One region of the Sphingomonas sp. LH128 genome, then DNA from elsewhere that is predicted to be linked to it. Evidence: predicted binding sites of a transcription regulator. Region 1 holds the regulator's gene; each other region holds the start of a gene.
The links. The regulator LexA, encoded in region 1, represses DNA repair genes until DNA is damaged. The targets are predictions, from matches to a motif close to GTTCCNCNCTTGTTCT.
Positions count from the first base shown of each region.

Region 1 (7,616 bases):
GTCATGGGCTTCCGCCATGCGAGCCTGCCGATCCACGGCGTCCAGTTCCACCCGGAAAGCATCGCCACCCAGCACGGCCATGCCATGCTCGCGAACTTCCTGCGTACTTGCGGTATCGAGGCCAAACTGCCGGAACGTCTGAGCGCATGACCCTTCCCGACCCCCTCCACCCGATCGCCGAGGACGAGGCGCAGGCCGCCTTCGCCGCAATCCTCGACGGCGAAATGCCCGAATCCGAAATCGCCGAGTTCCTCGTCGCCTTGTCGGATCGCGGCGAGACCGCCAGCGAAATCGCGGGCGCGGCCCGCGCCATGCGTGAGCGGATGATCCCGGTGAAGGCGCCCGCAGGCGCCATCGACGTCTGCGGCACCGGCGGCGACGGCTTCCACACCCTCAACGTCTCGACCGCCGTTTCTCTGGTGGTCGCGGCTGCGGGCGTCCCCGTCGCCAAGCATGGTAACCGCGCTGCCAGTTCCAAAGCGGGCGCCGCCGATACCCTCGAAGCGATGGGGCTGAACCTCGACCGCGCCGTCGAGACTGCGGAATCCACGCTCGCCGAAATCGGCATCGGCTTCCTGTTCGCCGCGCGCCACCACCCGACGATGGGTCGGCTCATGCCGCTGCGCAAGTCGCTAGGCCGCCGCACGATCTTCAACCTGATGGGGCCGCTGGCGAACCCGGCGCAAGTCTCGCGCCAGCTCGTCGGCATCGCGCGCCCGGCTTATGTGCCGATCTACGCCGATGCCCTGCTGCGGCTTGGCACCGAGCACTCGATGGTCATTTCCGGTGACGAGGGCCTCGACGAGTTGAGCCTCGCAGGCGGCAACGAAGTCGCGGACATTCGCGGCCGGGAACTGTCGATGCGCCGCGTCGCTCCGCAGGATGCCGGTTTGCCGACGGCCGCAGTCGATGCCATTCGCGGCGGCGACCCCGCCTACAACGCCCGTGCCCTCAACGACCTGCTGATGGGCGCTCCCGGGGCCTATCGCGACGCCGTCCTGTTCAATGCCGCAGGCGCGCTGCTGGTGGCGGGTGAAGTGGACAGCTGGGCCGAGGGCGTCGAAGAAGCGGCAGAAACGATCGACAAGGGCCTCGCCAAGGCTTTGCTCGACTGCTGGATCGCGGCAACCCGCGCCTGACGAGGATTCCATGTCCGATAAACTTACCGAAATCTGCGATACCAAGCGCGAGGAAGTCGCCGCCCGCAAGCCGCTGGCCACGATCGCCGATCTCGATGCCCGCGCTACCATGCAGACGCCCCCTCGCGGCTTCGAGGCGGCACTGCGCGCCAAAGCCGCGACCGGCTACGCCTTGATTGCAGAAATCAAGAAAGCATCGCCTTCCAAAGGATTGATCAGAAGCGACTTCCAGCCATCACAGCACGCGGTCGCCTATGAGCGGGGCGGCGCCGCGTGCCTGTCCGTGCTCACTGATGCTCCCTACTTCCAGGGCCACGAGGATTTCCTCATCCAGGCCCGCGCCGCCTGCAGCCTTCCGGTGATCCGCAAGGATTTCATAGTCGATCCCTGGCAGGTCGCCGAAGCGCGCGCGATCGGTGCCGATGCCATCCTCATCATCGTCGCCGCACTGGACGACGTACTGATGGCGGAAATCGAAGCCGCTGCGATCGAGCGTGGCCTCGACTGCCTCGTCGAAGTTCACAACGAATCTGAAATGGAGCGTGCAAGTCGTTTGAAATCGCGCCTTATTGGCGTGAACAACCGTGACCTGCGACGTTTCGCCACCGATATCGGCACGACTGAGCGCCTCGCCCCGCTGGCGCCGGAAGGCACGCTGCTGGTGAGCGAAAGCGGCATCAACATCCATGCCGATCTGGTACGCCTGTCCTCGTGCGGCGCCCGGACATTCCTCGTCGGCGAAAGCCTCATGCGCCAGAACGACATCGAGGCAGCCACGCGCGCGCTACTAACCGGAGCCTGAACGCCATGGGTTCGCGATGAGCAAGTCCCTCACCCACATCGACCCGGACGGCAACGCGCGCATGGTCGACGTTGGCGCTAAGGCGGAGACGCAGCGCATCGCCGTGGCGTCCGGACGCATTTCCATGAGCGCGGATGCCCTTGCCGCGATCCGCGCCGGGAATGCTCCGAAGGGTGACGTGCTTGGAACCGCGCGCATTGCTGGCATCATGGCGGCCAAGCGGACGGCCGATCTCATCCCCATGTGCCACCCGCTGCCGCTCGATGCCGTAAACCTCGACTTCGCTTTCGAGGATAATGCTATCCGCGTCATCGCGAAGGCTTCGCTGACCGGTCGCACCGGGGTAGAAATGGAAGCGATAACAGCAGCTTCTATCGCACTTGTCACAATTTACGACATGGCCAAAGCGCTCGACAAGGGCATGGTGATCGGAGACATCCGCCTGGTCGAGAAAATCGGCGGTAAATCAGGTCATTGGAAGATGGACGGATGGGCCGAATAAACGGCTCCGCGCCGCTCTCTCTGGAGGAGGCACAAGCTCGCCTCCTCGCGCTCGTCACCCCGCTGTCGATAGAGCGTGTCGATATCGAAGGCGCGCTCGGCCGTTACCTGGCTGAACCGCTGCACGCCAGACGCACGCAGCCCTCCGCAAATCTGTCAGCCATGGACGGCTACGCCGTCACGGCAGGCGATCTGCGCGGCCCCTGGAGGATCGTCGGTGAAAGTGCCGCCGGGCATCCTTATGCCGGCCCGCTCTCGCAAGGAGAGGCAGTCCGAATTTCGACGGGCGCGATGCTGCCGCCCGACGCGGCGGCCGTCATAATTCAGGAAGACCTGACACGCGAGGGCGCGAACCTGATACTTTCGGGCGAGCCGCCCGCACCGGCGCACAAGCACATCCGCCATTGCGGGATGGATTTTGCCCAGGGCGCGGAAGTCCTGCCCGCTGGTCTGCACATCGCGCCCGCGCAGATGGCGCTGGCGATCGCGGCCGGCCATACGCATCTTCCCGTGCATCGCACACCGCGCCTGACCGTGATCGACAGCGGCGACGAACTCGCCTCCGATCCGGAGCGCTGTGCACCGCACCAGGTTCCCGCCAGCAACGGCGCGATGCTGACGGCCATGGCGCGTTCGCTGGGCGTGGATGCGCGGCGGATCGGCCCGGTGCCCGATACGATCAAGGCAATAACCTCCGCTTTCGAAGCATCCGCCGATGCCGACCTCATCGTAACGAGCGGCGGCGCTTCGGTCGGCGATCACGACCTCATTCGTCCGGCACTCGAAAGCTGGGGCGCGGGCATCGATTTCTGGCGTGTCGCGATCAAGCCCGGCAAACCAATCCTAGTCGCCACCCGCGACGTGGCAGGACGCCGTCAGATCGTGCTGGGCCTGCCGGGCAATCCGGTCTCCAGCTACGTCACCGCTTACCATTTCCTGCTCCCCGTCCTGCGCGCGATGCAGGGGGCTGCGCGCCCCTTGCCCATGCGGCTGACAGCCCGGCTGGCCATGCCGCTGCACCCAAGCGGCCGTCGCCGGGAATTCCTGCGCGGTTGGTGGGACGGAGAAAATGTGACGGTAAGCCCACTGCAGGACAGCGGCGCCCTGTCGTCCCTGGCGGCAAGCAACGTACTGGTCGATCGGCCGGCGCTGGCCGGTCCGGCACAGGCTGGCGAAGAAGTCCGGATATACTTGCTCCAGAACGGCGGTATTGCCTGAAGTATCGGCAATTGGTTGCTTGATTGTTCCCTCAATGTTCACTACCAGAACAAACGCGATCAGGGTTTGCCTGGTTCGGAGGTCACGAGAAGGCAGCGACATGTTGACGCGCAAGCAGCACGAATTGCTCCGGTTCATCCAGGTCCGGCTTGAGGAGACAGGCATCTCCCCCAGCTTCGAGGAGATGAAGGAGGCGCTCGACCTCAAGTCCAAGTCCGGTGTTCACAGGCTGATTTCCGCACTGGAAGAACGCGGCTTCATCCGCCGCCTTCCCAACCGTGCACGTGCGCTCGAAGTCTTGCGCCAGGCCGATGACACGGGAAGCAAGGCCCTGCGTCCTTCTGCAGCGAACAGCAATGATGGAATGGCGCGTCCGCAGACGCCGCGTCGTTCCGTCGAAGCCGCCAACGACGTTATCGAGATCCCGCTGCACGGGCGTATTGCCGCAGGTGTGCCGATCGAGGCTCTCGAAGGACAGTCCATGTTGCCTGTCCCTGCCGCCCTGCTTGGCTCCGGCGAGCATTACGCGCTCGAGGTCTCCGGCGACTCGATGATCGAAGCGGGCATTCTGGATGGTGATTTCGCCCTCGTGAAGCGCACGAATGCCGCTCGCGACGGCGAGATCGTCGTTGCCCTGATCCGCGGGGAAGAGGCGACCCTCAAGTACCTTCGGCGCGAGGCGGGAATGGTGCGGTTGGATCCCGCAAATGCCGCTTACGAACCGCAGATTTACGGTGCGGACGAAGTGGAAGTGCAAGGCAAGCTCGCCGGCCTGCTTCGACGGTACAACTGACACGGCCACGCTGCGCCATGAAGGCCTTGGCGCAGCAGCAACCGGTAATTACTGCGATTTGCGCGGCGCAGGAGCATTCCTGTAACGGTGAACAGGCCGGGGACGCCACCAGCCGTGTTCACCTTGGGTCTGGGCTACCGTATCGATACGGGCCTTGCCCAGATATACCGCCAGCCCGCCGGTCTGCCCAAGCGATCCTCGATCGGCCTTGAACCAGCGCGGCTTGCAACTGCGCGGCAGCCAGCGATCCGATATGACGATGTCGCTGCGTTCGCATGCAGCGGCGAGCGACCGTTCCGCAACGGCATCGCGGCCCCGCGAAACCAGCACATGCCATGTGGTGCCGGAGCGTCTGACCGGCAAGGCGCAGAAATCACGGTTGCAGCGAGCACCCGGGAACTTGTCGAACGTGACCGGATCGGCCTCGATCCCGGCGAATTCCATGAGATTGTCCCGGGCGTAGCCGCTTTCGCTGTTTCGAAGCAGGTAAAGCCGTTTCCCGCCATCTTCGACCAGCCCGACATGACGACCATCTCCGGACACCAGAATGTCCGCCGCCGGTGCGGTCGCCAGCAAGAACACACCGACCGAGGCGATCGGTAGCCCGGCCCAGCGAATGCGGCCGCTCCAAAGGCCCATCCACAGACCTCCCGCGACGAAAAGCAGGAATGCCCAGGTGTCTGTACCGGGAAGCAGGTTCACAGCGCCCGGTCTCGACGCGAACCAGCGGGCCAGGCCGACCAGCAGGTCTATCGAGATTCCGGCGAGCCACCAGACCGGCCCGCCCAGCCCGGCGATATCGAGGACCAATGCACAAGCCAGCAAAGGCATCACGACAAAGGTAGACAGCGGAATTGCCGCCACGTTGGCCAGCGCTCCATACACTCCGGCGCGGTGGAAATGATACAGGCCGATCGGCATGAGCGCGAGGTCGATGACCACGCCCGTCAGCAGCAGGAGGGCAAGATGGCGAAGCCCGGTCATGGCAAGCCCTTCGTCGCGCGGTCCAAGGAAGTGCCGCACGGGCTTGGCCGTACTGACGGCGATCAGCGCCAGGACCGCGCCGAAGCTCAGTTGGAAGCTCGGCCCGATCACCGCCTCCGGCCAGAGCAACAGGACGCAGAACGCCGCCACCGCAAGCATGCGCAGGGACAAGGGCTCCCGCCCCAAAGCCAGTGCGATCAGGACCAGGAGGGAGCCGATGCAGGACCGAACGGTCGGAACTTCCGACCCGGAAAGCAAAGTGTAAGCGACGCCTGCAGCGGCCCCCGCACCGGCCGCGACGACCGGCAGCCTCACCCTCAGGGCCACCCACGGGAACAGCGCCAGCAACCGGATGACCAGTAGATAGACCGCCCCGACCATCGCGCTGACATGCAGGCCGCTGATCGAGAGCAGATGCGCCAACCCCGAGTCGCGCATGGCCTGGTCGTCAGCCTCCGTAATGCCGCCGCGATCGCCGGTGACGAATGCAGCGGCGATGCCCGCTCGTTCGTCCCCGATGCGGGCGCGAATATGGTTCGTCAAAGATTGTCGGATATCCAGCAATCCCCACTCGCTTCGCTTGCCTTTCCGGACGACCTTCACCTCACCTGTGACCGAACCGCTCGCGGCGATGCCTGTGAACCAGGACGTGCGCGCAAAGTTGTAGGCGCCGGGCAGCATGGGCGGCGCCGGCGGCATCAACCGTGCCCGGAAAGCCACCAGATCGCCGACCGCGATCCCGGTCGTCGATCCCTTGCCGGGAACGTTGAGCCGGACCTTGATCGCGTTGCCGGGCGAAGCGTCATGGCCGAAGCCGCTCAGGGGGTCACGCATGGCCAGCAGCAACCTGTCGCGTCCCAGGGCCGGCTGCGATTCGATCGCCAGAACCTGCGCGCTGAAATTGCCCGATAGTGGGCGCTCGATGGCGGGTTGCCCCACCAGTTCGGAACGCGCCCAGACGACGAGGCAACCGGCAACCACCACCAGCGGCAACAGCGACAACGCCCGACCGAGATGCGGGTAAACGACGCGCAAGGGAAAGGATGCATAACAAATTGCACAAATTGCAACAAGAGCGCCGCAAAGGCCTGCCCAGGCAGGTGCCGAAGGCAGCCAAAACCACGCAATTATGCCGGTTGCGAAGGCCACCGTCACCCATGGTGCGCGTTCGAATTCCGCCCCGGAAAGAAATCGCTCGACGACTGCCAAAACCCTCGACAAGAGGCCCTTGGCGGTCCATGGCCCATGCTGCAATGCAGCGGTTCCGGGGCTTTCCGGAGGCGGAATTTCACAAGTTGCGGCGTGGGTCCCCATTGCCGCCAATAGGACAGGAAGGTCGGGTAGATGGCAAGCGGTAGTGCATCGGGCGAAGCGACTGGCAAAAAGGCCGTCGTAACGCGCTTTGCTCCTTCGCCGACCGGTTACCTTCATATCGGTGGCGCTCGTACGGCACTGTTCAACTGGCTTTTCGCGCGCCGTCATGGCGGCAAGTATCTGCTGCGTATCGAGGATACCGATCGCGCCCGTTCGACCGAACCCGCGATCGACGCGATCTTCGACGGCTTGTCCTGGCTGGGCCTCGACGGTGACGAGGCGCCGGTGTTCCAGTTCGCCCGCTCGGACCGTCATGCCGAAGTCGCCGCGCAGCTGATGGAAAACGGCCACGCCTATCGCTGCTACCTGACCCAGGAAGAACTCGCCGAGCGCCGCCAGAAGGCGCAGGAAGAACGCCGCCCGTTCCGCATCGACAGCGAATGGCGCGATGCCGATCCCGCGACCTGGCCGGCCGACCGTTCCTGGGTGGTGCGCGTCAAGGCCCCGCGCGAGGGTTCGACGACGATCGAGGATCTCGTGCAGGGCACGGTCACCGTGCAGAACGAGGAAATCGACGACTTCGTCATCCTGCGCGGCGACGGCACCCCTACTTACATGCTGGCCGTGGTGGTGGACGACAACGACATGGGCGTAACGCACGTCCTGCGCGGCGACGATCACCTGAACAACGCCTTCCGTCAGCTCGTCGTCATCAACGGCATGGGCTGGGACGTGCCGGTCTACGGCCACGTGCCGCTGATCCACGGCTCGGACGGCGCCAAGCTGTCCAAGCGCCACGGCGCGCTGGGTGTCGATGCCTATCGCGACGAAATGGGCCTGCTGCCCGAAGCCGTGTTCAACTACC
Region 1 is NZ_ALVC01000449.1:12,446-20,061, forward strand. Features, by position in the region: gene LH128_RS27775 (anthranilate synthase component II) at 1-150, shown strand, start outside; gene trpD (anthranilate phosphoribosyltransferase) at 147-1,139, shown strand; gene trpC (indole-3-glycerol phosphate synthase TrpC) at 1,150-1,941, shown strand; gene moaC (cyclic pyranopterin monophosphate synthase MoaC) at 1,958-2,443, shown strand; gene LH128_RS27795 (molybdopterin molybdotransferase MoeA) at 2,431-3,660, shown strand; gene lexA (transcriptional repressor LexA) at 3,761-4,453, shown strand; gene LH128_RS27805 (ComEC/Rec2 family competence protein) at 4,502-6,646, opposite strand; gene gltX (glutamate--tRNA ligase) at 6,782-7,616, shown strand, end outside.

Region 2 (7,616 bases), on a different contig from region 1:
AAGCCCCGGATAGAGATGCGAGACGCTGCGCTGCAATTCGTAGCGCGCCGCCTTCAGCCCGGCGAACCGCGCGGGGATCGGCAGTTCCCCCGCCTCGGTCATGTCGAACCCGTCGGCCACTGCCTGCGTTAGCGTGGCCTCCAGCCAGTCGAGCCAGTCGCGCGTCTGCACAATCGCACCACCATCGCGGTCCAGCGGCCCGTGCCCCGGCAGCAGCAGCCCATGCTGCACCGCCGTCAGCCGATCGAGCGCCGCGCGCCACTTCGCCAGATCCGCATGCGGGGTCGAAGGCGCGCGGTCGTGGAACACGAGGTCGCCCGCCAGCAGCGTGCCCGTCGCCTCGTCGAGCAGCACCAGATCGCCCGCCGAATGCCCCTGCATCGCGAAAAGCCGAAACCTGCGCCCGCCGAACAGGGCCTCCCCCTCCGCCACGTCGCCGAGCGGCAGGACGACATGGGTGCCCTTCATCCAGTCCGACAGCAGGCGATACATGGCATCGGAGAACCCCTCGCCGTCGCGCTCCAGATCGGCGCGGGTGGCGGGCAGGGCGTGGACGATGGTGGGATCGAAGGCCGCCGCCCCCAGCGCATGATCGGGATGCAGGTGGCTGACGTAGACCCGCCCCACCGCCTTCCCCGTCACCGCCTGCGCCAGCGCGCCGAGCGCCTTGCCATGCTCCAGCGAGACGCCCGGATCGAACAGCACCGCGCCCGCATCGGTGGCGATGATGGCGCTGTTGGCGATCATCCCGCCGTTGTCGAACAGGATCGGCGCATCGGCGCCGCGCACCATCCACACGCCCTCGGCGACGGGCTCGGCCTTGGGGGCATAGGCCCCGGCGAACGTCTCTGCGCGGGCGGCGACGGGCAGCGCCAGCGCAGCGCCGATCAGGCTGCGGCGGGTGAGGTTCACCTGGCTGCCAGCGCCGCGCTGCGCGGGGTGACCACGCCGTCGAACTCCAGCCCCGAACTGTCGCGCGCGGCGACCGTGAGCGGCCCCTTCGTATCGTCGACGATGAAGGTGAAGGCGGGGTCTTCGGCCACCGCTCCGAAGACCTGGAGGTCGGCGAGCGGGGTTCCGGCCGAGGAGGTCACGGTCACCCGCTCGATGTTGTAGGCGGCGATGTTCTCGACGAGGCCGGTGTCCATCGGGTGCCGTAACGTCACCCTGAGGCGCGTTTGAGTGCCGCTGAGTACCCATGCAGCACCGTGCATTTCGCCGAGGTGGTCGGCCCAGTCGCCCTTGACCCGGCTGACCGGCGGGGCCGAGCAGCCGCCGCCCGCCGCATCGATCCAGTTCCCCGAGACGTGCCACACCCCGTCCGTCGTGAGCACTGCCGCGCGCACCGGGGTGCGCTGGTCGAGCTTGATGCGCGTCGCCAGAAACGGCGCGGCGGCGCGGGGGGCATAGTCCACCGCGACAGGAATCGGGTTGAGGTCGGCGAAGATCAGGATGCGCTTCACCTGTGGCAAGGCGCGCGCATCGACGGTGACGGGAAAGACGCGCTGGTTCTCGGCGATCTCGGGGATTTCGACCTTCACGGCAGGGTCGAAGCGCACCGTGGCGCCGCCGAACAGACGCTCGGCGTGATACTCCCACATCGGCGATTTCAGCGGGTCGGCAGGCAGCGCGAAGGCGGCCGGGACCGGCGCGGCGAGGATGGCGATGAGGGCCAGCAGGATCTTCTTGCGGATCATACCAAGGGCCAATGTAGGCCGGGCCTCGGCCGCGTCATATTGGACCTTGGGAGGAGCCATGAAACGCATCGGACGAAGGCTGGCGATAGGGCTGATTCTGGCGGCCGTTTGCGTCCCGGTCGCGCGCGCTGCCGACGATTTCGACGTCGATGGCTACCGCACCGCCCGCTACCGCGCGCCGGTGGACCGGCTGCCCGCGCCCGCCCGCCGGATCGCGTTGGAGGACGCGCTCGGGCTGGACGAAGCGCTGTTCATCGACGTGCTTCCGGTCGAGTCCGGCCACCGTGACCCCGCGACCGGCCAGTGGCGCCTCAGCCAGCCGCACGAGACAGTGCCCGGCGCGCTCTGGCATCCGGAGACGGGGCGCAGTCCGGTCGATCCGGTGCTCTGGCGCGGGCTGGAGCAGGCGGTCGCCGAGGCGCGCCGGGGGAGTCCGCGCCTGCCGGTCGTGCTGTTCTGCCGCACCGATTGCTGGATGGGCTGGAACGCCGCGCGGCGTCTGGCGAAAGGCGGCGTGCGTCACGTCTACTGGCTCGCCGAGGGGATCGAGGGCTGGCACGCCGCAGGCCGCGCACTGGTACGGGCGGAGCCGGTGGTGGTGGCTCCGAGCTGATCGTCACCCACCATCGTCATTGCGAGCGTAGCGAAGCAATCCAGGGTGGTTCAGCGCGGCCCTGAATTGCTTCGCTACGCTCGCAATGACGGACAAGGGATAAGAAAACCCGCCCGCCGCTGGGTCGCGGCGGACGGGCCTCCTTGAGAGTCGGTCGTGAAACTCAGCGCTGCTTCTTGAGGTAGTCGATGATTTCCTTGCGCTTCGCCGCGTCTTTGAGGCCGGGGAAGCTCATGCGGTTGCCGGGAACCAGCGCGCGCGGATTCTCCAGCCACTTGTCGAGCGTGGCGTCGTCGAGCGTCAGGCCCGACTTCTTCACCGCGTCCGAGAAAGCGAATTTCCCCTGGCCCATCTTATGGCCATAAGTCCCGAACAGGTTCGGGCCGAGCTTGTCGGGCGCGCCCTTGGCAACGTTGTGGCATACCGCGCAGCGTGCGAACGAGACCGGCGGCGCGGCCGGAGCGGCGGGGGCGGCCTCTGCGGTCGATGTCAGCGCGGCCTGTCCGCCGAAGCAGGCCACCAGCGCCAGCGCTCCCGCAGCGGCGAGGCCCATGCGCTTCTGCCTGATGTTCATGTCATGTCTCCCGTTATGCCTGTCCTGTGGCCTGTCGCTTTCGCACGGGGCATGGCGGGTCGATATTGGACTTTGGACCGGGCCGATATTCGACCAAGCGGCATCGTACCAAGGGTCACTTGTCCGCCTCCGCCCCGCAGGCGCAGTCTGGCGCCGGGCAAAAGGGGGAGCGGACTTGCTGAACGAGCACAAACTGCGCCGCATGGTAGTGAGCGAGATGCACTTGCGACGCTGGCCTCTGGTCCGCGCGCCGGCCTCGATCGTGCAGTTCGTGCGTGTGCTCGATGCCGCCGACCGCGAGGAGGAACTGGCGGCGATGCGCGCGCTGCCTTCGGCCGGGCCGATAGAGCCGTGCAGTCGGCCTCGCCATCTTTCCGGGACCCTCGCGCCGGGGCTCGCCTTCACATGGGAGCGGCACAGCGAGGCGAGCACGACGACGCTGTTCGTGACCGGCGGCGCGGCGATTCGGCCCGCTCTCAGCGATGCGCTGGCATGGGCGGGGAGCCTGCCGGGCAAGGTCATCCGGGCCTCGCGCGTGCAGCTGGTCGAGGATGAGGCGGCGGCGCTGGCGCTGCTGCCCGAACTCGGCTTCGCGGCGGACGACCTCGTCACCTGCTACATCGGCGATGCGCCCGGAGAACGGCAGGCGCGGATCTGGTCGGACTTCCGGCTGCGCGAGGACGGCTTCGGGGTGATTCTCGCGGCGGCGTGCGGGATGGCGCCCATTGGCGGGGGCGGTGCGCTCTCGCGCACGGTGCAGCGGCTGCAGGAGTTGGGCAACTACCGCAACCTCGCGCTGCTCGGCCTGCCTGTTGCGCGTGAGGGCTGGCGCGCGCTCGACCGGATCGAGGCGATGCTGGGCGAAACCAACCGCGCCGTCGCCCGCCCCGAAGTCACCGACGATGATCTGCTGGAGGACGTGACCCGCCTCTCGATGGAACTGGTGGCGCAGGCCAGCGCCTCCGATTTCCGCATGAGCGCGACCGCCGCCTACGCCACCATCGTCGAGGAGCGGCTGGCCGAACTCAACATCGCCGCGATCCCGGGGCAAGTCTCGCTGGCGGACTTCACCCAGCGCCGCTTTCTGCCCGCCGTGCGGACCTGCGCCGCGCATCGCCGCCGGGCCGAGCAGCTGTCGCAGCGCACGTCGCAGGCACTGGCGCTGCTGAGGGTGCGAATCGAGACGCGAATCGAGAACCAGAACGGCCTGCTCCTCGCCTCGATGGAGCGTAGCGCCTCGCGCCAGTTGCGCCTGCAACAGCTGGTGGAGGGGCTCTCGGTCGTCGCGGTGAGCTACTACGCGCTCGGCCTGATCGCCAAGGTACTGGAAGGCGTGGAGGAACTGGGCCTGAGGATTCACGCCCATGTAGGCACCGCGCTGCTGGCGCCGCTGGTGCTTGCGGGGGTGTGGCTGGCCATCCACCGAATGAAGCGGCGCATTCTCGGTCCGGAGGAAGGAAAATGACGCTGGATGAAAATAATCTGCAAGACTCACTTGCCGGGTCCGGATTCGTGCGCTAGTGGCGCGCTCCTGCCCCGGAGCGGATGCAAATCCAGCTCCAAGATTTAGCGGTCGTGGCGGAATTGGTAGACGCGCAACGTTGAGGTCGTTGTGGGCGAAAGCCCGTGGAAGTTCGAGTCTTCTCGACCGCACCAGGCAGTATTCGAACAGCACTGATCAGGGCCCTCGGGCTCCCCTCGCAAGAGGGGGATCAGCTGTTCGTATCCTTTTTCGACCAGAAGCATCTGCCTGCGGCGACCGGGATTATCCCCGACGCTGGCCATCGCCGCGTTCGGACGGACATGGGCAAATCTGCACGAATGTTCCAGAGTCGCTCCACATCACTGCTGTAACGAGGCGCAATGCCCTCCCGGAACGTCCATTCCCGTATCCACGTGCTTGCCATCGGCGGCGCGCATCAGTTCGGCCATATCGTGCCGGTCGCCTGTGAGCTTGCCCGCCGTCATCCGGGGCAGGTACGCCTGTTCGTTTCCGCCGAGGCCGAAGTGGCGGCGGCCATGGCCTATGCAGGGCAGGGCGCGGCGCCCGAGATCGTCGTCATGCGCCTGCCCGCCGTCACTGCGCTGCTGCCGGCCTCGATGCACAAGTTCGTGCGGCTTACGCTCTGGGCGAAGCGGCTGCGCGATGCGGCGGTGATCCTCTGCGCCGAGCGGACCTCCACCATGCTCAAGCGCCTGCCGGGGGATTGCCCGCCGATCCTTCACATCCCCCACGGAGCGGGCGACCGCGCGGTCGGTTTCGAGCCGCGCTTCCGCCTGTTCGATCACGTCATGCTGGCGGGCCGCAAGGACCGCGATCGCCTCGTCGAAGCGGGCTTCGTGAGAGCGCAGGACTGCACCGTCACCGGCCCGGTCAAGCTGGCCGCCGTGCTCGATAATGCGCAGGCCCGGCCACCGCTGTTCGACAACGCGCGGCCGACGATCCTCTACAACCCGCACTTCTCGAAGAAGCTCTCCTCGATCGAGGCGTTCGGGCGGGGGCTGATCGCGGCAGTGGCGGCGGACGGGCGCTACAACCTCGTCGTCGCGCCGCACGTGCGGCTGGCGAAGCGATGGTCGGCGGCGAAGCGGCGCGCGTGGGAGGCGCTGGCGATCCCGGGGCAGGTCACCGTCGATCTCGGCTCGCCGCGCTGCAACGACATGACCTATACGCTGGGCGCGGACCTCTACGTGGGCGACGTCAGCAGCCAGGTCTACGAATTCCTCGTCCGCCCGCGCCCGTGCCTGTTCGTCGATGCCAAGGGCGTCGACTGGCAGGACAGCGAGGACTACGCGATGTGGCACTTCGGCGAGGTGATCGCCCCCGACGCCGACCCCGTTGCCGCGATCGAGCGCGCCTTCGCGGCGCACGGGGACTACGTCCAGCAGCAGCGCGAGCGCATGACCTACACCATCGACGGCATCGCGTGGCTGGCTGACGGCACGCCGACTTTCGGCACGCGTTGCCCGGTGCGCGAGGCGGCAGACACGGTGGAACGGTTCGCGGGGCTGAGAATGAAGGCAATCGCGGCAATCGCTTGACCCCCAATTAGCGCGATTATCCACCTATCCTCGTCATCCCCACCTTCGCGGGGATGACGGGATGTGCTTACGGCCTTTCCGGCGGGGATCGAACGGCGGTGTGGACCTGCCTCCAGAATGGGAACATAAGAAGAACATAATTCCCGATTCGTAAGGCCCGTCCCATGTCCCGCCCTCAGGCCCCCGCCTGTATCGAAGATCCGCCCCCGGGCACGCTCCCACGCCTCGCCCGGGCGCAGCTGCACGAGGTCCATGCAGAGGCCGAGGACTGGGCCTCGGCGCTGGCTTTCGCCTTCGGCATGGTGGACGCAGAGAAGGCGCGCCCCGTCCTCCTGCTACGCCCCCGCCGCAAGGGCGCGGGCCTCGTGCCGTGCGGTGAGGGGCTGCGCGCGCTCGGCGTGGACCCGGCGCGGCTGGTGATCGTCGATGCCCGTAATGATGCTGCCCTGCTGCGCGCGGGGCTGGACGCGGCGCGCAGCAGCGGTCCGGCGGCGGTACTGATGGAAAGCTGGGGGGCGATGCGCGAATACGACCTCGTCGCCAGTCGCCGCCTGATCCTTGCGGCGGAAGGCTCGCGCATCCCGGTGGTGATCCTGCGCGGCGATGCCGAGCCCCGCTCCAGCGCCGCACATACCCGCTGGACGGTTTCCAGCGCCCCCTCGACCCCGCTGGAGATGCGCGCGCCGGGGGCCGCGACGCTGCTCGTCGAACTCGTACGCAGACGCGGCGGCCCGGCGGGGCAGCGCTGGCGGCTGGAATGGAATGAAGACCATGGTGGTTTCCGCGAACTCCCCCTCGATACCCGGCCCAGCACCGAAGAGCGCGGGCCGCCGCTACCTGGCACTGTGGTTCCCCTTTCTGCCGTGCGAGCGCGCGCGCCGCTCCGGCGTACTGCCTGACACAGACGCCCCGCAGGCCCTCGTCGCGCGCGATGGACAGGCGCTGCGCCTCGCTGCCGTGGACGTGACCGCGATGCGGCAGGGCCTGTCTTCCGGCATGACCCTCGCCGATGCGCGGGCGCGCAGCCCGGACCTTGCCATCGCGCCGCACGATCCCATCGCCGACGCGCGGGTGCTGGAGCAGCTGGCGGGGGCGATGATCGCCTTCACCCCGCTCGTCGCGCTCGATGCCCCCGATGGTCTGCTGCTCGACGTCACCGGCTGCGCGCACCTGTTCGGCGGGGAGGAGGCGCTGGTGCGCCGCGTGGTGAAGGAGGTCGGTCCGACTACCCGCCACGCCCTCGCGCCCCATTCCGCCGCCGCCCGCGCGCTTGTGCGTTTCGGTGGAGGGGCTGACGTGCGCACCCTCCCGGTCGCCGCGTTGGAACTGGACGAGGGCGCGCTCTCCGGCCTGCGCCGTGCGGGCCTCGAGACGCTGGGCGACCTTGCCGCGCGGCCGATGGCGGGGCTGGCGGCGCGCTTCGGGGAGCTTGCGGTCAGCCGCCTGCGCGCCATTCTGGGAGAGACCGGCAGCCCGGTCATCCCCGTCCGCCTGACCGAGCCGATCCGGCTGGAGACGCGCTTTCCCGAACCGCTGGGCCGCACCGACGATGCGCTGGAGGTGGTCGAGGACATGCTCGCGCAGGCCGGGCGCACGATGGAGCAGCGCCAGCTGGGCGGGCGGCGCTGGGCGGTCACGCTCCACCGCAGCGACAACCAGCGGCGGCGGCTGGTGGTGGAGACGGGCCTTG
Region 2 is NZ_ALVC01000220.1:23,426-31,041, reverse strand. Features, by position in the region: gene LH128_RS17820 (quinoprotein relay system zinc metallohydrolase 1) at 1-912, opposite strand, end outside; gene LH128_RS17815 (quinoprotein dehydrogenase-associated SoxYZ-like carrier) at 909-1,697, opposite strand; gene LH128_RS17810 (rhodanese-like domain-containing protein) at 1,756-2,310, shown strand; gene LH128_RS17805 (c-type cytochrome) at 2,474-2,884, opposite strand; gene LH128_RS17800 (DUF3422 family protein) at 3,060-4,349, shown strand; tRNA gene LH128_RS17795 (tRNA-Leu) at 4,454-4,540, shown strand; gene LH128_RS17790 (hypothetical protein) at 4,748-5,926, shown strand; gene LH128_RS33555 (ImuA family protein) at 6,091-6,825, shown strand; gene LH128_RS34640 (Y-family DNA polymerase) at 6,725-7,616, shown strand, end outside.
Region 2: the regulator LexA is predicted to act here: its motif matches at 6,047-6,062, upstream of LH128_RS33555 (ImuA family protein).

Region 3 (6,024 bases), on a different contig from region 1:
AAATGCAACTGTAATGCTAGAACATCGCGCTCGAGATTGGATGCCACGGGAACGAACCGCCGGGCCTGATAGACTGGCTGGGCGTAGCCGCGGATCGGGCGCGCGTCTTCATTTTCGGCAAGTTCGCACACCACGAGAACGAGGAAGGGCCCATCGACACCCGGCGGGACGTCTATGGTCTCGCGGACACGCAACGGCGGGGCGTTTTCAGTGTAGAGCAAGGGAGAGCGGACGTCAGTCGCGTAAATAGTAAGGAAGCCCTGTATATGCTGTCCTTGTAAAGCCGCAGCGCGCAAGGCCCTCGTGACGGTACCGCGACGGTAAGCGAGCACATGGGTCCAGAACGCTTCTGCCAGAGGGATACCAGGACCTACAAGAAACTGGTTGCTTGCCTCCATGAGCGCCCCAAAACCGTCATGGATTGAAGGTGGATGAGCGGCTGAGGCAGGTGCCGCAATCACATTGCATCCAGCAGCCGCCATGAGATGGGCGAACAATTCCGAAAGCGAGGGGCGCTTTTGCACGGCTGGCGCCGCGGCAGGCATGAACGAGGGAATGTCGCCATCGAGACAAACGGTAAAGACCGGTTGCGTGCAAGGCGGTAATGGCTCAAGCGCGTCATCCATCGAGTTTCTCCCGCTGGCAGCCAGAGGCCGAGGATGATCAAATCCTTTCATGGTCGCACGCGACTGACAAGCGCTACCGCGTAGCCCGCAAGCGGGCTGGGGAGGGAGCTGCTTTACGTCGCGTGGGCGCATCAGCCGCCTGCGCTCTCAGACGGCGCTGGTGCGGTGACGGATCGTGACGGCGCCGAAACCGGCGCCGTCAATCGTTATCAGTACGGCTTTTCAAACTGCTGATAGGCTGTCCGGCTGCCGAGATCGTTGATCTCGCCAGCGCGCTGGTTGTGGAAGCGGGCCTGGCACTGCAGGCGAGCGGCTTCGCGTTCGGTGGGGTGGGTCGAGGTGTTGGCGGCCTCAAACGCGCGATGATTTTCCTGCCCTGGGACGTAAGGCAAAGATTGTCTCGCAGCTTACATCCGGGAAAATTCCAGGACAGACGATACAGGCGTGTCGGGAGGCCGGCGCTTTCATCTGGATTCGCCCTTCGGTTTGTGTGTTTGGTGGCGAATGTCGGTCAGGACCCGCTCGAAGCAGGCGCGCACCGTCTCGGGATCGTGATCGCGCTCCAGCCTGCGCAGGCGGAAGTGGACGTGTGCCATCTTCTGGTAATACGAAGTGAAGGCTGGATTCAGCACCGCGCCGACCGCCGCGCTCACCAGCGGCACCGACTTGGCTGCGGCTTCAGCGGTGACGGTGGGCAGCAGACGCGGGACGACGACGCGCAGCATCGCTTCCAGCGTCTTGCCGCGCAGCGCCAGCCTCGCGCCGAAAAGGCCGGTGTCGACGTCGTCGTCCTCGCTCAGCGGGCCGCCGAAGCCGAACACACCAATGCATTGCAGACGGACGGCCTCGTCCTCGATGTCCTCGCCATAGCCGAGCGCGATCTCCTGGATCGAGCGAAGGATGAGCGTGGTTGTCACGCCAAGGTCCAGCGCCAGCGTCGTCAGGCCGCCGACGCCGCCAATGGCTCCGCTGACCGACGATGCGACTTGATGCCAGCGGTCTCCCGCGCACTTGGCGAGCACGGTGTTGAGGTAGCTGCGTGATTCCGGTTCGGCCTGCGTCCCGCTGGCGGCGGCGTAGGAGGTGCGCAGCGCTATGTCGGTCGCCTGCGCGGCGGCGGCCTGCCAGCCTTCCGGCACTTTGCTGAGCGCGCTTTCGATCTTGTTGCCCAGCATGTTCGACAGCTTCACCACCGGCCCGCTCGCCTCGCGGTAGTTTTTTGCAATGCCGCGAAGTTCCGCGACCTCCTCGTCGTTGAACGCCGCGCAGGAATTTCCCAGTGTCATCGTCATCGAACCTTGAACTTGAACTGCATCGTTCGCCCATCCGGTTTGTTCCCATACGCATTCCTTTATGCCGCCTCCAAACCAACAGTGAGGGGCGGCTTAGGATTTGCGAAGCCCGCAGGTATGCGCCGTGTGCACAGGCTTGTCCCCATGTCGCTATCCGCTCGTCCATCAAACCGGTTGACCGTACCGGCCTCCAGGTGAGAACATAAGAGTAACATTTCTGAGTCTTTCAAAGAATCACCATGTCCTTGGTTTCATCGCTTACGCATCCGGGCATCGATGCCCTCCGCGCGCTGGCGACCCCGCTGGCTGATCATCGGACCATGCCTTTTGGTATCGATGCTCTGGATGGCCGCCTCGGATCCGGCGGTTTGCGCGCAGGTGCCCTGCACGAGGCCGCTGCGCTCACGTGCTCGCTGGTCGATGACGCGGCGGCCACGCTTTTCCTGGCCGGCATCGCTGCGCGCGAAGCCCGCTTGGCCGCAGCGCCGGTCCTGTGGGTCAGCTGCCGCAATGACCTCTATGCCCCCGGCCTCGAACAGGCGGGCCTGGCTTCCGCCGACGTCATTCATGCACAGCCGCGCGACGATGCAGTATTGCTCGCCGTGGTCGAGGATGCTGTACGCGATGGAACGCCGGCCGCCGTGGTCGCCGAAGCCAGCAAGGTCTCGATGGTAGCTACCCGCCGCCTGCAGCTTGCTGCCGCCGAGGCTGACATCCCGGTGCTCCTGCTGCGGCGTCACCGCGGCCGGGATCGTGACCCGCTCGCCGATCCATCCGCGGCCTGGACGCGCTGGCGGATCGCCAGCGCACCGTCCGAACTGCTCGGCATCGCGGGAGTCGGGCGCCCGCGCTGGCTGGTCGAACTCGCACGCCAGCGCGGCGGCGAAGGCTTTTCCCTGATTGTGGAGGGGTGCGATGCGACGGGTCGTCTCGCTGTTCCTGCCGTTCCTGGCCATCGAGCGGCTGAGACGGCAGGATCGGTTCGCCGCGCCGCGGCCTGAGCCGCGCGCACTCCAGCTTCCCGTCGACGACAACCCTGGTGCCTGCTCGGTCCCTCGCGGCGGCGGATGGCGGCCGGGTGCCCGGTGGGCACGCGAGCGGCAGAACGCAGCAGGGCAGGGGGCCGTCCAGGGGGAGGACCGCACACGCCTGGATGTCGAGCGTGAGATCGCGGCGCTGCCGCTGCACGCGAGGCCGCCGATGCGAGAGCTCGGACGGCGCTCCGAGACGGCAGAGCATCCGTTCAGGCGAACGGTCTCTTCAGTGGTCGCGCAAGAGGTCTGCGATGCACCGCCGGTCATGGCTGCCCCATTGGCGCTGATCGGCAAGGTCGGTCGGCGCGACGAGATCGTTTCGGCCTGTCCGGCGGCAAGGGCATTGGGCATCCATGTCGGCATGGTGGCAACCCATGCCCGCGCGCTCGTCTCCGATCTCGACTTCCGCGCCTCCGAGCCCGAGGCCGACCAGGCGCTGCTCGATCGCCTCGCTTTGTTCGGCATCCGCCGCTGGTCGCCGATCGCCGCGGTCTCGCCGTCTGACGGCATCTGGCTGGACCTCACGGGCGCCGCGCACCTGCATGGCGGGGAGGAGCGTTTCTGCCAGCGGCTGCAGGCCTTCTGTCGCCGCGCCGGGTTCACCGCGCGCATCGCAATTGCCGAGACCGCGGGCGCCGCGCACGCGCTGGCCCGCTATGGGCGCGAGGACATCGCCATCATCCCACAGGGCGGCGTGCTGAAAGCCCTGTCGCCGCTACCGGTCGCGGCGCTGCGCCTCGAAAGCGGCGCTCTCGTCGCCGCGCGCAAGTTCGGCTTCGAGACGATTGCCGACCTGCTGCCCGTCGCGCGCGGGCCCCTGGCACGCAGGCTGGGTCTCGCCGCCATCGATCGGCTCGATCAGGCGCTCGGCGGGAAGGCCGAGCCGATCACGCCGCGTGAGGATATCGTCACCCCGGCGGTCGAGCGTCGTTTGCTCGAACCGATCGGCACGGCCGAAGCGATTGCTCAGGTCATGCACGACCTGCTGAGGGATCTGGCAGAGGTGCTGCAGCGCAAAGGCCTGGGCGCGCGCTCACTGCGCTTTTGCGCCTTACGGATCGACGGCGGCGAGCAGGTGGTGACGATCGGCACTTCCCGGCCGAGCCGTGAGGTGGCGCACCTGCTGCGCCTCCTGAAGCTCAGAATCGAGCGCATCGATCCTGGCATGGGTCTTGAACAGTTCAGGCTGTTGGCGCCGCATACCGAGCCGCTCGATGCCGAGAACCTGGGGGCGATCCTCGCTGGGGAAAGTACGCTGCGCGATCCGGCGCGCCTGGTCGACGTCGTGGCAGGCAGGATCGGACCGGGCGCGGTTTTCCGCATTGCGCCGGTCGAGAGCCATGTGCCCGAACGTGCCGTGAGGCCGACCAGCCCGATCGCGACAGCCGGCTCCTGGCCGGCGTGGCAGCGGCCGGTGCGGTTGTTCGCGCGGCCCGAGCCCTTGTCGCGCGTCATCGCACTGCTGCCCGATCAGCCTCCGCGCCGTTTCGAATGGCGCGGACGGTCCTACACGGTCGTGGCCGGCGACGGGCCCGAGCGCATCCATGGCGAGTGGTGGCGGCGCAACGGTGAAGTCTGGGCCGTGCGCGACTACTACCGGGTCGAGGACGAGGGGGGCGGGCGCTACTGGGTGTTCCGCCGCGGCGACGGCGTTGCCGGCGAGACCGGCGATCTCTCGTGGTGGATGCACGGGGTCTTCGCATGACCGCCTACGTCGAACTCCAGGTGCTCACGCACTTCTCGTTCCTGCGCGGGGCGTCGAGCCCGGACGAGCTGTTCTCGGTCGCGGCGAAGCTCGGGTATTCCGCCATCGGCATTGCCGACCTTGGCAGTGTCGCCGGGGTGGTCCGCGCCTGGGAGGCGGAGAAGGCCACCGGGGTACGCCTCATCGCCGGAACCCGGGTCGATCTGTCCTGCGGTCGCCGGCTGCTCCTTTACCCGACTGACCGGAAGGCGTGGTCGCGGATCACGCGCCTCCTCACTATCGGTAAGCGCCGGGCGGGGAAAGGGGCTTGCCTGCTGCACTGGCCCGAACTCGAAGCCTGGTCCGAGGGCGTGATCGCCATTCTCCTGCCGCACGAGGCGGATGCGGATAATGCTGCGGCGCTCGCCGATCTCCGATCCGTCTATGGCAGGCGAGCGCATATGGCGCTGTTCCAGCGCCGCCGCCCGGGCGATGCCGTGCGGATCGACGCGCTGGCGCGCCAGGCGAGGGAGGCCGGAGTGCGCGCCGTCGTCACCGGCGACGTGCTTTACCATGCGCCCGATGCCCGGCTGCTGCAGGATGTGGTGACCGCGATCCGGCATAATTGCCGAGTCGACGACCTTGGCTATCGCCGCGAGGTCAACGCCGATCGCGCGCTCAAATCGGCAGAGGAGATGCAGCGCCGTTTCGCTGCGTATCCCGATGCCCTGCGAGCCAGCATCGATATCGCGAATGCCTGCACATTCTCGCTCGGCGATCTTACCTACCACTACCCGCAGGAGAAGGTAATCGAGGGCCTGACGGCGCAGCAGGCGCTGGAGACAATGGCGCACGAGGCGCTGGGCGCCATGTTCGGCGGCGATCCGCCGCAGAACTACCGTGACCAGATCGCGCATGAACTGAAGCTCATCGCCGAGCTGAACTACGCGCCCTATTTCCTCACCGTCCATTCGATCGTTGCAGAGGCGAGGCGGCGGGGCATCCTGTGCCAGGGGCGCGGATCGGCGGCGAACTCCTGCGTCTGCTTCGTGCTCGGCGTCACCTCGATCGATCCGATCAAGCACGAGTTGCTCTTCGAGCGCTTCGTCTCGGGCGAGCGGCGCGAGCCCCCCGACATCGACGTCGATTTCGAGCATGAGCGCCGCGAGGAGATCATCCAGTGGATATTCGATACCTACGGGCGTGACCGGGCGGCATTGACGGCGGTCGTCACCCGTTTCCGCGCGCGCGGTGCGGTACGCGATGTCGGCAAGGCCATGGGCCTGCCCGAGGACCTGACCTCGTCACTTGCGGGCCTGGTCTGGGGCTGGTCGGCCGAAGGCGTGGGCGAGAAGCAGGCTGAGGAACTCAATCTCGACATGTCCGAC
Region 3 is NZ_ALVC01000155.1:205-6,228, forward strand. Features, by position in the region: gene LH128_RS33405 (hypothetical protein) at 1-626, opposite strand, end outside; partial or broken gene LH128_RS13235 (hypothetical protein) at 1-14, shown strand, start outside; gene LH128_RS13240 (hypothetical protein) at 836-1,018, opposite strand; gene LH128_RS13245 (EcsC family protein) at 1,091-1,918, opposite strand; gene LH128_RS13250 (ImuA family protein) at 2,158-2,919, shown strand; gene LH128_RS13255 (DNA polymerase Y family protein) at 2,834-4,657, shown strand; partial or broken gene LH128_RS13260 (PHP domain-containing protein) at 4,654-6,024, shown strand, end outside.
Region 3: the regulator LexA is predicted to act here: its motif matches at 2,116-2,131, upstream of LH128_RS13250 (ImuA family protein).

Region 4 (7,616 bases), on a different contig from region 1:
AGTTCCTCGGCATCCACTACTCCGCGGGCTACGATCAAGTCAGCAGCGCTCTGGAGCGTTGGGACAAGGCTGTGCGAGCTGAGCGAGGGCTGGGTGAATTCGACACACCGGATGACTACGAAGCATTCTCGTGCGTCGCCGGGCCTCCGGAAGATGTTTCGGCACAGCTGGAAAAGGTCCGAGTGCGGCACATCCAAATCCGCGAAGAGGTTGACGTCGCATCGTGCTGATTGGCAGATGAGGGTTTGGCGCGCGTTGGCTGGCGCGCGCCATGTTCCTTCAATGCGCTCGAACATGGGCGTTGGCTCACTTTCCTCACTGGCGGGGCGAGGCGACCGGCAGGAGACTTGGAATGAATGTCGGTGCGAGCACATCGCGTTGGCAATTCTTCGGTTTTACGCCCACAGGTTTCCCACCGGGCTCCCCTCCTATGCCTCCGGGGTTGATGCGGGTGTCCGCGTGTCAGTGAGGCGCGGAGGGGCGTATTTCGGACAGGTGACTGAGGCGGAAGTCTGCAGATTAGGCGGCCTTGGGGCATCTGAGGGTGCCTGCAAAAGGCTGTAAACCGGGCTTTTAATCAGCGGGTCACAGGTTCGAATCCTGTCGGGCTCACCATCTTTCGCGCATCGTGACATGAAAAAGGCCCCGCAGGTTCCGCCTGCGGGGCCTTTTTGCGTTCCCGCACCCGTCATCCCCGCCTTCGCGGGGATGACCAGGGGTATTTGAAGCAAGCGGTGCTCTGGTATCAGAACCCCAGGTCCTCGATCTTCCCGTCGAAGTTGCCGCCCAGCTTGTTGTTCGCCGCCGCCAGCTTCTCGCCCGGCACGCCGGCGAGGTAGCCGTCGATGATGCGCTGGTAATTGCTGATCAGCCCCTCGACCTGGCTGGAGAGGCGCATGAACTCGAAGCCCGAGGCGTGCAGGCCCTTCTGCTGGAGCGGGATATTGGAGTAGTCCTGCCGGGGGATCGGCGGGAAGTCCTGGCTGTCGAATGGAAGCACGATGGGTTCCATGACGGGCTCGGGCTCCTGTCCTTCGGGGAAGAAGGTCAGTGACCACAGTTCGAAGAAACAGCTTTCCGGCCCCAGCGGACGAATGCGGTAGGCCGACATCGAACTGAAGTAAGGCAGCAGGAAATAGTTCGGGAACAGGAACTCGACGGCGTTGATCGGGTCGGACTGCGACACCGCGATGAGGTCGGGAATCGGTTCGCCGCGTTCCTTCAACTGGGCCGAGACCTGGTGCATGACCATGCCCAGCCACATCATCATGGCCTGGCTCTTGTCCTCGGGCAGCCCCTGCGTCGCGTGCTGGAGCGATCTGGCGATCTCCACTTCCTTCTCGTGGAGCATGCCGGCCATGCCTTCGCTGAGCAGTTCCATGTTCTTGATCTGCGCGGCGATGTTTTCCTCGAGGGTCAGCGCGGGGTCGGCCAGCATAGGCGCGCGGCTGGGATTGTCGGCCATCGCGTACATCGAATTGTACATGGTCGGCACCGCGTGTTGCAGCTGCGGGTGCGTCTGCATGACGTGGTAGCCTTCCATGAAGGCTTCCATCGCGATCTTCCAGTTTGCCGGGAGCACGGTGCCGTAGCACCACTCCGCGCGCAGCTTGTGGAGGTTGTGTGCTTCCAGCCGCTCCGCCAACGGGCCGATGCTCTCGCGAACGGAGGGCGCGTCGTCATCGTGGTTGATCCATACGCAGCCGCCGAAGACTTCGGCGCGGCAGGGGATGAGGTTGATGTCGTCCTCGTCCAGCTGGCGCTCGGAGAACAGGTGCTTGCCGTAGACCATGGTGTTCTCGCCATCCATGTTCCAGCGCCAGCCGTGGAAGGGACAGACGAAGCCCGATTTCGCGCAGTTGCCATGCGCCGTCGCGTGCGAGGAGCCCAGTGGTGATCCCCCCGCGAAGGGTACGCCGCGGTGGCGGCAGGCGTTGTTGAAGGCCTTCACGCCGGTCCTGGTGCGCACGATGATGACCGATCTGCCGACGTTCTCGTACTCGATCCAGTCGCCGACCTCGGGAATCTGCTCCTCGCGGCAGGCCATCTGCCAGACGTTGGGCCACAAGTGGTCCAGCTCGGCCTGGTAGAATTCGGGGTCGTAGTAGCGCTTGACCGGGATGCGTTCGGGATCGTCGATCGGGAACGGCACCGGCCGCAGGCCGCCGTCTGCTGATTTGAGCACTTCCCAATACCTCTCGCTGTTACTCTCGTTCGTATTGAACCAGTGTATAGCGTGAGGAGCGGGAGGCAATCACCACCCGGCTGACGGTAATCGCGGGCGCGGTAATTGGAGGCGATCGAGAGGGCGAGGGGGCTTCGACAAGCTCAGCCTGAGCGGAATTTAAAGACCTGATCTCGATACCGCTCAGGCTGAGCTTGTCGAAGCCCCCGCCGATAGCGCGCACCTGCAAGCCGTCCGCGACGACGAATCCGTCACGCCGGCTTCACGAAGCTGTCGAGCACGCGCTTGTTGCCCGCCTGCTCGAACTCGATCTCCAGCTTGTTGCCTTCCTGCGCCATCACCGCGCCGTAGCCGAACTTCTCATGGAAGACGCGCGCGCCCACGGCGATGTCGGAGCGCGGCTTGGCGGCGAAGCTGGCGGCGGAGCGGGTGCTTTCGACCACGCGCTTGGGGCTGGCGTCGTATTCCTTGGCGGCAGCGCGCTGCCAGCCGGGGCCGCGCGTGACGATCCGCGAGGGTTGCATCCGCGCCACGTCGGCGAAGGGATCGGCGTGCTCCGACCACTGCGCCCGCCACAGCGAGGCGCCGCCCGACAGCGTCGTCTCGGAATCGACGTGCTCCTCGGGCAGTTCGGCGATGAAGCGCGAGGGGATCGAACTGGTCCACTGGCCATAGATGCGCCGGTTGGCCGCATGCAGGATCGTGCACTTCTTCTTCGCCCGCGTGATCGCGACATAGGCGAGGCGGCGCTCCTCCTCCAGGCTGGCGAGGCCGCCTTCGTCGAGCGAGCGCTGCGAGGGAAACACGCCTTCCTCCCAGCCGGGCAGGAACACGTTGTCGAATTCCAGCCCTTTCGCCCCGTGCATGGTCATGATCGTGACCTTCTCCTCCTCGGCCGCGTTCTCGTTGTCCATGACGAGGCTGACGTGTTCGAGGAAGTCGCCGAGGCTGTCGTATTCCTCCATCGCGCGCGCCAGTTCGACGAGGTTCTCAAGCCGCCCGTTGGCCTCGGCGGTCTTCTCCGCCTGCAGCGCGTCGGTGTAGCCGCATTCGTCGAGCACGGTGCGCAAGAGGTCGGCGGGGCCTTCGGTGGCGGACAAGTCGCGCCAGCGCGCGAAGTCGCGCATCAGCGCGAGGAAGGTGTTGCGCGCGCGGGCGGGAAGTTCGTCGGTGTCGGCGATCTCGATCGCGGCGTTCGACAGCGGGATGCCGCGATTTCGCGCCAGCCGGTGCAGCGCCTCCAGTGCCCTGGCGCCGAGGCCGCGCTTGGGGGCGTTGTAGATGCGCTCGAACGCGAGGTCGTCGGCGGGCTGGGCGATGACGCGCAAGTATGCCAGCGCGTCGCGGATCTCCGCGCGTTCGTAGAAGCGGAAGCCGCCGACGATGCGATACTTCATGCCGATGGAGATGAATCGGTCCTCGAATTCGCGCGTCTGGTACTGCGCGCGCACGAGGATGGCGATCTGGTCGAGCGGGGCGCCCTGACGCTCCAGCCGCTCGATCTCGTCACCGACGCGGCGGGCTTCCTCCGGCCCGTCCCAGACGCCGACGACCTGCACCTTGTCGCCCGCGTGCCGCTCGGTCCACAGCGTCTTGCCGAGGCGCTGGGTGTTCTCGTCGATCAGGCCCGAGGCGGCGGCGAGGATCTGCGGCGTGGAGCGGTAGTTCTGCTCCAGCTTGATGACCTTGGCGCCGGGGAAGTCCTTCTCGAAGCGCAGGATGTTGGCCACTTCGGCGCCGCGCCAGGAATAGATCGACTGGTCGTCGTCGCCGACCACGCAGATGTTCTGGCGGCCCTGCGCGATCAGGCGTAGCCACAAGTACTGGACCTGGTTGGTGTCCTGATATTCGTCCACCATGACGTACTTGAAGCGGTTTTGGTACTGCTCGAGCACATCGCGGTGGGTGCGCAGGATGTTGAGCATGTGCAGCAGCAGGTCGCCGAAATCGCAGGCGTTCACCGCCTTCAGCCGGTCCTGATAGAGCTTGTAGAACTTCTGGCCCTTGCCGTTGGCGTAGCTTTCGTTCTCTCCGGCGTCGAGGTCCTGCGGGTTCAGGCCGCGGTTCTTCCAGCGGTCGATGCAGCCCGCCAGCTGGCGCGCGGGCCAGCGCTTCTCGTCCAGCCCCTCGGCCTGGATCAGCTGCTTGAGCAGGCGCAGCTGGTCGTCGGTGTCGATGATCGTGAAGTTGCTCTGCAGGCCCACCAGCTCGGCGTGGCGGCGCAGCATCTTGGCGGCGACGGCGTGGAAGGTGCCGAGCCAGGGCATGCCCTCCACCGCCGGGCCGATCAGGTGGCCAACCCGCTCGCGCATCTCGCGCGCGGCCTTGTTGGTGAAGGTGACGCACAGGATCTCGCTCGGCCACGCAAGGCGGCTGTGTACGAGATGGGCGAGGCGGCGGGTCAGCGCCGCCGTCTTGCCGGTGCCCGCGCCCGCCAGCATCAGCACCGGGCCTTCGGTGGTCAGCACGGCCTCGCGCTGGGGATCGTTGAGGCCGTCGATCAGCGGATCAGAGGAGGGGGCTTGCAGGTTGTTCACCGTGAACAACTAGGGAACGGCATGGCCCGGTGCAAGCCCGGTTCGTCGCAGCGGAGGAACAATTGCCGGTGCGCTTCGTCGTTCGATCACAACGAAGACATAAACGGAGAGTGAGAAATGCGTAAAGTTCTGCTCGCCGGCTCTGCTGCCCTCAGCTTGTTGGTGGTCCCCGCCGCCATCCATGCCCAGAGCGACCCTGCCGCCCCTGCCGCTTCCGAAATGCCCGCCGCGCCGCCATCTGCTCCGGCTCCGGCCATGCCGCCTCCGGCCGCCTCCAGCGCGGCCGCGCCGACGCTCACGCCCGAGCAACAGGCCACGTACGACAGCTGGACCCCGGCGCAGAAGTCCGATTACGAAAGCTGGCCGAACGACTACAAGGTCTATTACTGGACGCTGAGCATGGATCAGCAAAAGGGCTATTGGGCGCTGACGGCCGACCAGCGCGGCCAGATCTACAAGATGACACCCGAACAGCGGCAGATGGCCTGGAATTCGGTGCTGCAGCAGCTCAAGGGCGAGACGCCTGCGACGCCTCCGGGGCAGGCCAACCCTCCGGGACCGGGCGTGCCGACCGAAGGCGTCCCCGATCCGCAAGCCGCGAACCAGGCCGCGCGCCCGGCGATGCCGGCGGATGAGACCTATCAGGGCGGTCCGTACAAGGGCGCGCTGACCCCGCCGCCTGCGACCGCGATGGACAAGACCTATCCGGTCTGCAGCAAGACGGTGACCGATGCCTGCCGCAATCGCGGCGGGAAGTAGGACGCGTAAATTCCTTCCCGAGACAAGCTCGGGGAGGAATTTGCAAACAAAGCCCGTCATCCCACAAAACCCGTCATCCCAGCGAAGGCTGGGACCGCTGGCCTGTTACGGCCAATTATCGTCAGGACGCCCTGCTGAGGGTTGGGCTTTACACGACCAGCGGTCCCAGCCTTCGCTGGGATGACGGGGTTGTGCGTGCAGTTAGCGCACGCGGAAACGCCCGCTGGCGAGTGCGGGCATTACGCCGGGGAATTCAACGCAACCGAAGTGAACATCGGGTCGGCGTCGGGAGCGTCCAAGCAGGGACGCGGGGTTTTGTTTTCCGTGAAGCTCTGGCGAGCGGCCGGGTAACTCACGGTGCAGCCCGGCTCGACCTGTATTCCATCGGAAAGTCCCATGTGGCCGTCGTTAGGGTTCGCATCGTTATCGGCCGAAGGCTATCCGGGATGGCCGTCCCAAGTCCTGCCGTGTGTCGCAGGAACGTATGGACGGCGTTTCCGGTAGCGCAGAGACAGTCCGGGTCTTCGAACGGACGCGTGGTTTGCGTAGCTACGGCTGAAACCGCATCCCGGCCCACGACGCCGACCCGATACACCGGAGCGACGTGATCATTCGCCGCTCCGGATGCTGGGCTATATAACCCATGTGGTTATATTTGTCAAGGACGAGCGCGCTCAGAACCGGTACGACAGGCCCGCGCTCAGCACCCACGGGTCGAGGTCGTGCTTCGTTTCCAGCACCTTCGCCCCATCGGCATAGAAGCTGGCGGTCGGCTTGATGAAGTACTTCTTGGCATCGAGCGTCACGCCGTAGCCGCTCTGGCCGAGCGCGATGTCCACGCCCGCCTGCAGCGCGACGCCGAAGGAATTGGACATCTTCACCTTGTCCACGCCGAGCGCCTGCGCGGTGGCGCCGGGCTTTTCGTCGAACACGAAGAACAGCGCGGGGCCGGCGCCGACATAAGGCTTGATCGGGGTGCCGGTGTCGAGGTGGTACTTGGCGGTCACGGTCGCGGGCAGGATCAGCACGTGATCGACAAGCCGCGTGCCCGCAAGGTCCGCCGCACCGCCCACGTGATGTTGGGTGAAGCAGCAGATCGTCTCGACCGAGACGGCCTTGGTGAAGAAATACTCGACCGCGAGGGTGGGCACGACGTTGTCGTTCGCCTTCGCGTCGACGTCGGTGACGCCCATGCCGGTGAGCGTGGTGGCAAGGCCCGAATCGATCGACTTGACCTTGTCGATCCCGCCGTCCGGCAGCACTGCCGTGCCCAGCACCTTGACCTGAAACCTGCCGTCCGGGCTTCCGGCCATCGCGGGCGTGGTGAAGGCAGTGGCCGCAAGCGCGGCGGCGAGCAGGGTGATCTTGCGCATATCGCTGTCTTTCGAATGACCGCCGGGGCTGCACCATGCATGTCCCCCCTCTTGAGCGGCCCTTGCGGTTTGCGCTTCATGCAACCGGGATGAATTGATCGGGCGCAAGTCGGGGAGAATTTTGCTGTCGCCCCGTCGTCCCGGACCTGATCCGGGACCGGTGGCTGTCTTTAGGCGCGTGCTGCCCGGCGGGGGCTTCGACAAGCTCAGCCTGAGCGGGACTGATAACCTCTCCTCTCAACACCGCTCAGGCTGAGCTTGTCGAAGCCCCTGCTGCGCGCACCGCGAGGCGGGCCGTTCACGGCCAGCGGTCCCGGATCAGGTCCGGAACGACGAGGGTTTTTGATCCCCGTCAATGCGACTCCCGGCTCCAGCGCCCAAGGCGGACCCTGATCAGCAACTCATCTCGAAAAGAGACAGCTTATGGTTTCGGTGCTGGCGCGGGCAGGCGTGTGGCTTGCCGTGCTCTTCCTTGCCGTGATGGCCTCCGCGCTGGCGGTGGATCAGGGCTTCGCCATCCACATGGGGATCGTCGCCATCGCGGCGATGACCGCCTTGTGGTTCACCTTGCGCGGCGCCGACTACGACGGCATCGCCCGCGGCGTGCTGCGCTTCCCCGATCAGGGCCGCTATGACGACGACCCGATCCGCTGGGGCATGATCGCCACGGTGTTCTGGGGCATGGCGGGCTTCCTCGCGGGCGTGTTCATCGCCGCGCAGCTGACCTGGCCCTGGCTCAATCTGGAGCCCTACCTCAACTTC
Region 4 is NZ_ALVC01000047.1:5,601-13,216, reverse strand. Features, by position in the region: gene LH128_RS04695 (SHOCT domain-containing protein) at 1-230, shown strand, start outside; gene LH128_RS04690 (aromatic ring-hydroxylating oxygenase subunit alpha) at 746-2,185, opposite strand; gene LH128_RS04685 (ATP-dependent helicase) at 2,437-4,722, opposite strand; gene LH128_RS04680 (hypothetical protein) at 4,840-5,481, shown strand; gene LH128_RS04675 (OmpW/AlkL family protein) at 6,156-6,854, opposite strand; gene ccoN (cytochrome-c oxidase, cbb3-type subunit I) at 7,278-7,616, shown strand, end outside.
Region 4: the regulator LexA is predicted to act here: its motif matches at 4,725-4,740, upstream of LH128_RS04685 (ATP-dependent helicase).